Regions from separate parts of the Bradyrhizobium sp. ORS 111 genome, predicted to be linked through region 1. Evidence: riboswitches for the same ligand, from Rfam matches in the RefSeq annotation. Region 1 holds a riboswitch; each other region holds the start of a gene.
What was found. Region 1 has a riboswitch for cobalamin ahead of P6U30_RS34600 (TonB-dependent receptor). Riboswitches for the same ligand answer to the same signal wherever they lie in the genome.

Region 2: it holds a riboswitch for cobalamin, as region 1 does, so the genes downstream of both, P6U30_RS03145 (TonB-dependent receptor) here and P6U30_RS34600 (TonB-dependent receptor) in region 1, are expected to answer to the same signal.
Region 3: it holds a riboswitch for cobalamin, as region 1 does, so the genes downstream of both, metE (5-methyltetrahydropteroyltriglutamate--homocysteine S-methyltransferase) here and P6U30_RS34600 (TonB-dependent receptor) in region 1, are expected to answer to the same signal.
Region 4: it holds a riboswitch for cobalamin, as region 1 does, so the genes downstream of both, P6U30_RS28355 (ribonucleoside-diphosphate reductase subunit alpha) here and P6U30_RS34600 (TonB-dependent receptor) in region 1, are expected to answer to the same signal.

Annotation. Positions count from the first base shown of each region.
Region 1 is NZ_CP120701.1:7,486,696-7,488,891, forward strand. It holds gene P6U30_RS34600 (TonB-dependent receptor) at 1-841, opposite strand, end outside; cobalamin riboswitch at 945-1,143, opposite strand; gene bluB (5,6-dimethylbenzimidazole synthase) at 1,262-1,894, opposite strand; gene cobU (bifunctional adenosylcobinamide kinase/adenosylcobinamide-phosphate guanylyltransferase) at 1,914-2,196, opposite strand, start outside.
Region 2 is NZ_CP120701.1:691,404-693,599, forward strand. It holds gene P6U30_RS03145 (TonB-dependent receptor) at 1-1,238, opposite strand, end outside; cobalamin riboswitch at 1,350-1,548, opposite strand; gene P6U30_RS03150 (FecCD family ABC transporter permease) at 1,660-2,196, shown strand, end outside.
Region 3 is NZ_CP120701.1:1,976,940-1,979,135, reverse strand. It holds gene metE (5-methyltetrahydropteroyltriglutamate--homocysteine S-methyltransferase) at 1-1,295, opposite strand, end outside; cobalamin riboswitch at 1,397-1,597, opposite strand.
Region 4 is NZ_CP120701.1:6,161,387-6,163,582, forward strand. It holds gene P6U30_RS28355 (ribonucleoside-diphosphate reductase subunit alpha) at 1-987, opposite strand, end outside; cobalamin riboswitch at 1,090-1,302, opposite strand; partial or broken gene P6U30_RS28360 (IS6 family transposase) at 1,417-2,156, shown strand.

The DNA of each region.
Region 1 (2,196 bases):
GCACTGCCGCGGAGACCGCCACATTCGATGTCTTGTCGCGATCGACCCAGCCATCCGACATGTTACCGGTGGCATTCACGCGATACGATACATTGGGATTGATCGGCCCGGCGCTGTCGAGCGCGAGCCGTCGCGTCATGTTGCTATCAAGCGAGACCTCGGCGTCGTTGTAAGGCGTTGCGAGCGGCTTTTTCGGGATCACGTTGATGACGCCGCCGATCGCGCCTTCGCCGTACAAGACCGAGGCCGGGCCGCGCAGCACCTCGATGCGCTGCGTCGACCAGGTGTCGTATGGGAAGGTCAGGGTTCCAGAGCCGACATAGAAGCGCGTGCCGTCATACAGCGTCATCACCGAGTTGCTGCCGGCGAAGCCACGGGTACTGAACGACAGGCCGCCATTGCCGGGAGCCGGCGTTGCGATGAAGCCGGCCCCGTCCTGGGTGACGGCGTCGATCACATTGTGCTGACCGCGTTCGGCGATGGTCTCCGACGAGATGACCTCGACGCTGGCCGGCGTTTGCAGCGGTGTCAGGTTGAGGCGGCTGCCAGTTGCTTCCGGCTTGGTAGCATTGAGCGTCGGTGACGCCGATGCGGACGACACAGCGGACTGCGACGTGTCATGGGCTGCCGGATTTGTCGTGAGCCTCGATCGCGACCGAACAGCGGCCGTGTTGTTGCGCGAGGGACGCTTCGGCTTCGCGGCCTCGGGAGGCGAGATCTGGATCGGATCCAGCCTGGTTGACGGAGCGGTCTGCGCCCAGCTTTCGGCCGGCAGCAGCGATGACAACGAGCAAACGAGGCCAAGGCGCCATCCGAGCGCAATGGGGGAAGATGAAGACATAAAGGGACTCGCGGTTAACGTGGCACGTCACCGCGAACGCGGGCACCGCATGCCCAAACGGCAATGCGCCGACCCCACCAGGACGCCCCGCCCGATGTGCTCGCGTGTGACCACGACTGACGGCAGGTCTCCTGGCTCACGGGTTATCGCCTGTCGACGCCTTCCCGGGCAGCTCGGCCCAGTGGCATAGTGACGAAAGGCTCGCCGTTTACAGTTGCGGGGACAGCTACGGCCTTGGGCCGACGCCCGCACCGCATTCCCTTTTGATCTCCCGAAGGAGAACCGTCGCCATCAAGATAGGTTTATTCGGAAACGACTGTCAACGATTCGGCCGCGCGCACTGCAAACCAGACAAACCAGAGTACTCCCGTAGTGGCGTGGGGCTTCGCGACGAACAGTCAAAGTGCGGCACGCGAACCATCAGCGTCGCACGGTGAACTCGTCCGAACTTCGTCGCGATTCCCATTTGGCCTGCTCGAGCTCCGGCCGGTCACACTCGGCCTCGGGGTAGCCGATGCAGAGATAGCCGATAAACTTCCAACTCTCGGGTACGTCGAGAATACCGTGAACGCGGATCGGATCGAGGATCGACACCCAGCCGAGCCCAATGCCCTCCGCACGTGCGGCAAGCCACATCGAGCAGATCGCGGCGACGACGGAATATTCGGTGGTTTCGGGCATCGTCGCGCGCCCCAGGCCCGCACCGATGCTGCTCGTTTTGTCCGCGAAAACGGCCAGATGGCCCGGCGCCTCCTCGAGCCCCGAAAGCTTGAGGGTGGCATACTTCGCCGCGCGCTCACCGGAATAGGACTGCAGGGCATCGGCATTGCAGAGCTTGAAATCCTCGATCACCGCGCTGCGCCTCGCCCTGTCCTCGACGATGACGAACCGCCACGGCTGGCTGAGGCCAACCGACGGAGACAGGCAGGCGGTCTCGATCAGCCGCTCCAGCGCGCCGTCCGGCAGCGGATCTCTTCGAAAGCGCCGCACGTCACGGCGCCACACGAACAATTCGTGCAGTTGCCGGCGAAACGTATCGTCGAATGAGACCATCAGGCTCGTCATCCGATCTTTATTTAAGCTTCAGCGGCAGGCCTGCCACCACGAACTCCACCTCTTCTGCGACGCCGGCAATGGTCTGGTTCATGAGGCCGGCGCCGTCACGGAAAGTGCGCGCTAGCGCATTGTCGGGCACGATGCCGAGACCCACCTCGTTGGTCACCATGATCACCGGGCTGTGCTGCCGAGGCAGCGCCTCGGCAAGACGTGCAACGTCCTGCGACCAGTCGCGCCCGGCATGAAGCAGGTTCGACAGCCACAGCGTAAGGCAGTCGACCAGCCTTGCCCCGCCGCCG
Region 2 (2,196 bases), 1.2 Mb from region 1:
GACGGCAGCCCGAGCATCGCGCTCTTGATGTTGAGGCGTGGCGTGATCGACCACGTTTGCAGCGCAGCGTCATTGTAGGTCGAGGCAAAGCTTGGGGTCGGCACCGTGCCGAAGAAGCCGCTCTGCGTGTCCCGCTGCCGCCAGCCGCCGTCGATGATCAGGTCAACGCCGTTCATCAGGGTCTTGGTGAAGCCGGTGGTGACGCTCGCGGTCTGTTGAGTGGCATAATCGTATGGGGTAGCCGCGCCCCTGCGATCGGTCAGCAGCTCATTGACACCGATCGACGGGTCCACGATCCGGCCACCGGGAAGGCCGAGCTTCTGGTCGCTCCCGGTGACGGTCAGGAACGCGGTGAGGTCCGGCGTGGTGTAGCTGATGTTGCCGACACCGTTGCGCTGGTCGAGCGCATTGTTGACGCGATAGCCGTCGGACTTGATGCCGTTGCCGTAGAACGACGTCGACCACGGCCCCGAATTCACCGCGGCGGAGACCGCGGCCATGCGTTGGTTGAACGAGCCGAAGCCGGTTTCAGACTTCACGGAAACCGGCGGTCCGCCGACGCCGGTCTTGGTGACGATATTGACGACGCCGCCGACTGCGTTGTCGCCATAGAGCACGGCGCCGCTGTTGCCGCGCGTGATCTCGATGCGCTCGATCGAATCGATCGGGATGGTGGTGAGGTCGAAGCCGGCCTTGTCGATGTCGTTGAGGCGGCGGCCGTTGAGCAGGAACAGCGTATTGTTGGAGGCGAATGCGCCGAAGCCGCGCAGGTCGACCGAGGTCTTGGCGCCGTTCACGCCGCCATAGAGAGATTCCAACTGCACGCCCGGCACCTGCGCGAGGATTTCGGGCAGCGTCTGCACCGGCGAATGCGCGATGTCATCGGCCGTGATCACCGTCGACGATGCGCCGACGATGCCCGCGAACTGATGCCCGCCGCCGGCGGTCCCGCCGGTCGCGGTTCCGACCGATGGGGCATTCGATCCGGTCCCGGACCCGGTGCTGTTGCTCTGCGTGTTGCCCGGGGCCGGGCGGCGCGGTGCGTGGGACTCGTCGACACTGCCCGGCTTGGCGCGGGTGACGTTCTGGTCACCGGGCTTGGTGACCTCGATGGGCGGAAGCACCTCCGCAGCAGGCGACTGCTGAGCCTGCGCGGCCGAAGCACAGAGCGATGGCGCCGATATTGCGGACGCGAGCAGCAGCGCGCGGCGCAGTCGGATTGAAGCAAGGGACAACATGGGCGAGACTTCGGTAACGTCAGTGGCACGTCACCGCGAACCCAGTCTCACCCCTTGCGCGACGGCACTTCGGGTGAAGCCAATGTCTGTACTCCCCGACCGACATCGTCGCGTGTGACCACGGCTGACGGCAGGTCTCCTGGCTCGCGGGTCGTTACCCTTCGTCGCCTTCCCAGGACCGAGAGTCCCAGTGGCCTGTGACGAAGGATTCACCGCCTACAGTTGCGGGGGCAGCCGCGGCGTTGGGGCAGTTTCCCCGTACCGCATTCCCTTTTCATCTCATGAAAGAACCGTCATGGTCACTAGGGTTCGGTCGGCGACCAAAGTCAATCCCGGCGGAACCAGGGCAGCGGCCGGACGGGTATGGTTTTCACCGAGTGTCGCTTGTCTGCCACGGCGATCGCTGTAAGAGCATGATCCGATGAGTGTGCAGGATTTCGCCTTGGCGGCCGAGGTCGCAGCGCGGCGCCGCCTGGGTGCGACCATAGCGCTCACGGCGCTCGTGGTCTTGCTCGTGCTGATCTCGCTCGGCATCGGGCCGGTGCGGCTGTCACCGCTCAGGGTGATCGCGGCGCTGTTCGGCGGCGGCACCGACGTGGCGCAGGTGATCGTGCGCGAGATTCGCCTGCCGCGAACCATCCTGGCGTTTGCGATCGGCGGCATTTTGGGATTGTCGGGTGCGGCGCTGCAGGGGCTGTTGCGCAATCCGCTGGCCTCGCCGTCGTTGTTCGGCGCGCCGCAGGCCGCCGCGTTCGGTGCGGTGCTGGTGATCGCGCTCGGGCTGGCCGATGTACGCTCGTTCGCGCTGCCGGTCGCGGCGATCATCGCGGCGTTCGGCTCCGTGTTCGCCCTGCTTGCGATCGCCGGGCGCAATGCGGGGCTGTTGATCCTGATCCTGTCGGGGCTTGCGATCTCCAGTTTCGCAGGCGCTGCAACGGCGCTGGTGATGAATCTCTCC
Region 3 (2,196 bases), 2.5 Mb from region 1:
GGACTGCAACGGTAGCGCTTGGTTTGGTCGATCGCAGCCATGCGCGCAGCGACGTCCGCATTGTGGATCTTGGGCGATTGCTCGCGTGCAAGTGCCGCGTTTTTTGATGCCGCGAGCACATCGGCCACGCCGGCACGATCGCCAGCAAGCGCCCTTCCTAGGGTCGCTAGTTCCTTAATTTTCTGAACCGAGAAAGCCAGCCAGCTCTTTACATCGGAATCGAGATCGGTTTCGAGCCCCAGGTCGATTGGAACATGGAGCAGCGAACATGAGGGGGCGATCTGGACGCGATCAGTGCCGAGTTTTGCCACGGTGGGCGCCAGCTGATCGACCAGCGCTGAAAGGTTGGAGCGCCAAACGTTGCGCCCATCGACGACCCCCAGTGAGAGAACGAGATCGTTGCGAATCCCAGCGACGATCGCGTTCAGCGGGTCTGCCCCCCTTACCAAGTCGACGTGGAGCCCGGAAACCGGCAAAGCCAAGGCCGTATCGAGATTACCGCCGATGGTCCCAAAGTAGGTCGCCAGCATGATTTTAAGAGCAGGTATCTCCCTAGCAAAATAGGTATAGGTACGAAGCAAGGCTTTGCGGGATATTTCGTCGAGGTCCAAGACCAGACAGGGCTCATCGAGCTGAACCCATTCTGCGCCGCGCGCGACCAGCTCACGAAGAACGTCGACATAGACCGGCAGCAGTCGATCCAACAGCGACAATGGATTGAATGAAGGATCTGCGCTCTTGCCAAGCTTCAGGAAGGTCACTGGGCCAATCAGCACGGGACGCGTCTGGTAACCAAGCCCCTTTGCCTCCTCATATTCCTCAATCGGCTTTCGAGAAGAAAGCCTGAAGATCTGCCCCTTGTGAAATTCAGGGACCATATAGTGGTAATTGGTGTCGAACCACTTCGTCATCTCCTGCGCAGGCGCGCCCTGTGCAGGATTGGAGTGAGGGCAACTCGCATCGAGTTCACCGTTCGGCGCACCGCGCGCCATAGCGAAGTAGGTGTAGAGCGGTACAGGACCTGTGGTGCAAGCGTAAACATCCGGAATGGCGCCCACCATCACACTGGTGTCGAGCACATGATCGTAAAGCGAGAAATCATTCGACGGAATGACGGTCGCGCCGAGCGATTTCTGCCGCGCCCAGTTAGCAGTGCGCAGTCCAGCTGCCGCTTCAAGCAGCTGCGCTTCGGTGGACTTCCCGGTCCAGTAGCTTTCGAGCGCGAATTTGAGTTCACGGCGCGGACCGATGCGTGGCGTACCAAGTGTAGCAACGGGAAGTGAAAGGACGGACATAGCTCTAACCCCTGGTTTGGGGCAGAGGTCATGGCGATTGCGTGCAGGAAAAGCCGCCGAAGCGGCAATTGCTTGGCGCACCACCGGGACACCCCGCCCGCGGACGAATATGTTGTCGGGGCAGGTCTCCTGGCTTGCGGGTCATCGCTGCTGTCCGGCCTTCCCGAAACCAAGCGGTTTCAGTGACTTTATTGGACAGCGGCTCGCCGCTTACAGTTGCGGGGGCAGCGCCGGCATTCGACCGGCTTCCCTCTTAGCTCCGGATCAGTGCGCTCCGGAGAACCTCGACGAAAATCAGTTATCCGAACAAGCAGCGTTCCGTCAACCTCTTGGCACGGCATCCTTCTGCGGCTCCGCTCAACAAGTCTGTAGGTGTGGCTCCATCGCGACGATCGCGATCTAAAGCCCCCTTTGCGCGATGAGTGTGCCGGGCAGTGCTCGCTTCGAACTCGGCCCTGGTCTCTGCACGCGCGAGTACATCGGGGTCGCATTTTGCCTGCAGCCGATGGCACGCGACAGATCGGCTTCGACCGAGCTACCAGTCGGTAGCCTTTACTAGCATCTTCGACATGTGAATCTCTCGACAACTTAGCAAGATCCGCCTTGCGGGACCGTCACCCTTGGAAGCTGTGGGTCAAATCAGCTTGCCCATCCCGGGCAAAGTGGTTCGAGCGGCTGGGCCGGTAAGCAGCTCCCGGTAACGTATCTATCCCGTCGGCCGTGTGCGCCGAGACGTGCGAATATGCTCTGGAAGGCATGGAAGATCTCGGCACTATCAATCAATCTCGCTTTTGCCGTGCTGGGCGCCCCCATCGATGTCGAACGGACCAGCACTGCGTTTGCTATGTATTTCAGGCCGCTGGACCAACGGCCATTCTGCGACAGTGCTTCTTGGCCATAA
Region 4 (2,196 bases), 1.3 Mb from region 1:
CGGCAGCGTAATCTCGCTGCATAGGTTGGAGGTCGAGACCTTGAGGCCGAGCTCGCGCTGGTGCTTGGGGAGCGCGCGGTTCACGGTGTCGATGAACAAGAGATAAGGCTCGCCGGTCTGCAGCCGGTTCTCAAGGATGCGTTGCCACAGCTGGCGGGCGTCGATCTCGCGGATGACCTCGTTAGTCTTCGGGCTCCGCAGAGCGAACGCGGTGCCGGCGCCTACGGCACGCATGAACTCGTCGGTGACGTTGATGCCGTGATGGAGGTTAAGGCTCTTGCGGTTGAAGTCGCCGGACGCCTTGCGGATCTCGAGGAACTCCTCGATCTCGGGATGGTGGATATCGAGATAGACCGCCGCCGAGCCGCGCCGCAACGAGCCCTGGCTGATCGCCAGCGTCAGGCCGTCCATGACGTGGATGAAGGGGATGATGCCTGAGGTGACGCCGCCCTTCACCTTCTCGCCGATCGAGCGAACATTGCCCCAGTAGGTGCCGATGCCGCCACCGTTGGAGGCAAGCCAGACATTCTCGTTCCAGGTGCCGACGATGCCTTCGAGCGAGTCCGACACCGAATTAAGGAAGCACGAAATAGGCAGGCCACGCGTGCTGCCGCCATTCGAGAGCACTGGCGTCGCCGGCATGAACCACAGCCGGGACATTGCATCATAAAGACGCTGAGCATGGGCAACATCGTCCGCAAACGCGCACGATACCCGCGCAAACATGTCTTGGATGCCTTCGCCGGGGAGCAGATAACGGTCGGTCAGGGTCAGCTTGCCGAACGATGTCAGGAGATTGTCGCGCGACCGATCAAGGGCGAGGTCAGACGGCTTTGGAGACGCCGCAAGGGGCCGAGGCAGCGGAGCCAGCGATGGAGGCGGAACAGACAGCTGAAGCGCGGCAGGCTTTGCCTGCGCTCGCGGCGGCCGCACACTGGACAGTGCAAGGAGATGACCCTGCTGATCGAAATCGTAAGACGGCGACATCGGCAACCCCGCGATGTTTGGCGCTGGGGGCCGCGGACGACTTGCAAGGAGACCGGGCAAATGTCCCCGGCTGCAAGCGACCTACCGGGGCACCCCGCCCGAGGACGTTCGTTCTGTCGCGGCAGGTCTCCTGGCTCGCGGGTCGCTGCGGCTGTCGGCCTTCCCGGCGCTGTCGCCAGTGACCATGATGACAACCGCTCGTCGCTTACAGTTGCGGGGGCAGCCTCGGAATAGCCATTGCCGGCGCACCGGGTTCCCTCTTAGCTTCCATCCTACGAGATATAGGAATGAAAGACCGTGACAGGTCTACATATAGGCGCGACTCGCCGAGGTTCGTCAAGCCTTGTGCTGAGGGAGATCAAGATTCAGAAGGCAAAAGGGCACCGTCAAGTTAACGAATTGGAGCGGCCGAGGCGGTAAACAACCGGCATGCCAACCGTCCGGGACCCCTCTTTATCGCCGCCATTGCTTCCCATCGGAAGCGATCAGGCTATGCCGTTTGGTCGTATTAGCTTGCGCATGGTCGAGGAAATGCTGGCGGCGTGTGGCATTGGCGTGACCTATGAAACCGTGGGCCAGTGGGGAAGGAAATTCGGCAAAGCGTTCTCCGATCGGATTCGCCAGCGCGCTCCCGCTCGCGGCGGCAAATGGCATCTGGACGAAATCGTTATCTCGCTCGCGGGCGAACAACATTGGCTCTGGCGCGCTGTCGACCAGAATGGCTTCGTCTCGACGCCTTTCCAGCGCTGAAGAGACTCGCGCGCCGCGCAGCAGTTCATGAAGAAGCTCTTGAAATCCGCCGGCACGCCGCCGCGCGTGATGATCACGGACAAGCTCCGTTCGTACGGCGCTGCGAGGGGGAAGCTGGGCTTTCACGTCGAACATCGTCAGCACAAAGCTCCCAACAATCGGGCCGAGAATTCTCATCAGGCCGACGTGGCGACGCGAGCGGATCATGAAGCGTTTCAAATCGTCCCGCCAAGCTCAACGGTTTCTGTCAGTTCACGATCAGGTCGCGAAGCTTTTCAACATCCCCTATCCCGGAGCCGTCGCTGCCGACTTCCGTCGTGCTTCGCGCGAGCGAGCCTTTGCGACTTGGCGCGAGATCTCCACGACAAGCGCTATCGCCGAATCTCGAACCTCTGAGAATCCCCTTCTTCGGCTCCGCGTCGATTAAGTTGACGATGCCCAGCCTCGATCTCGACATAT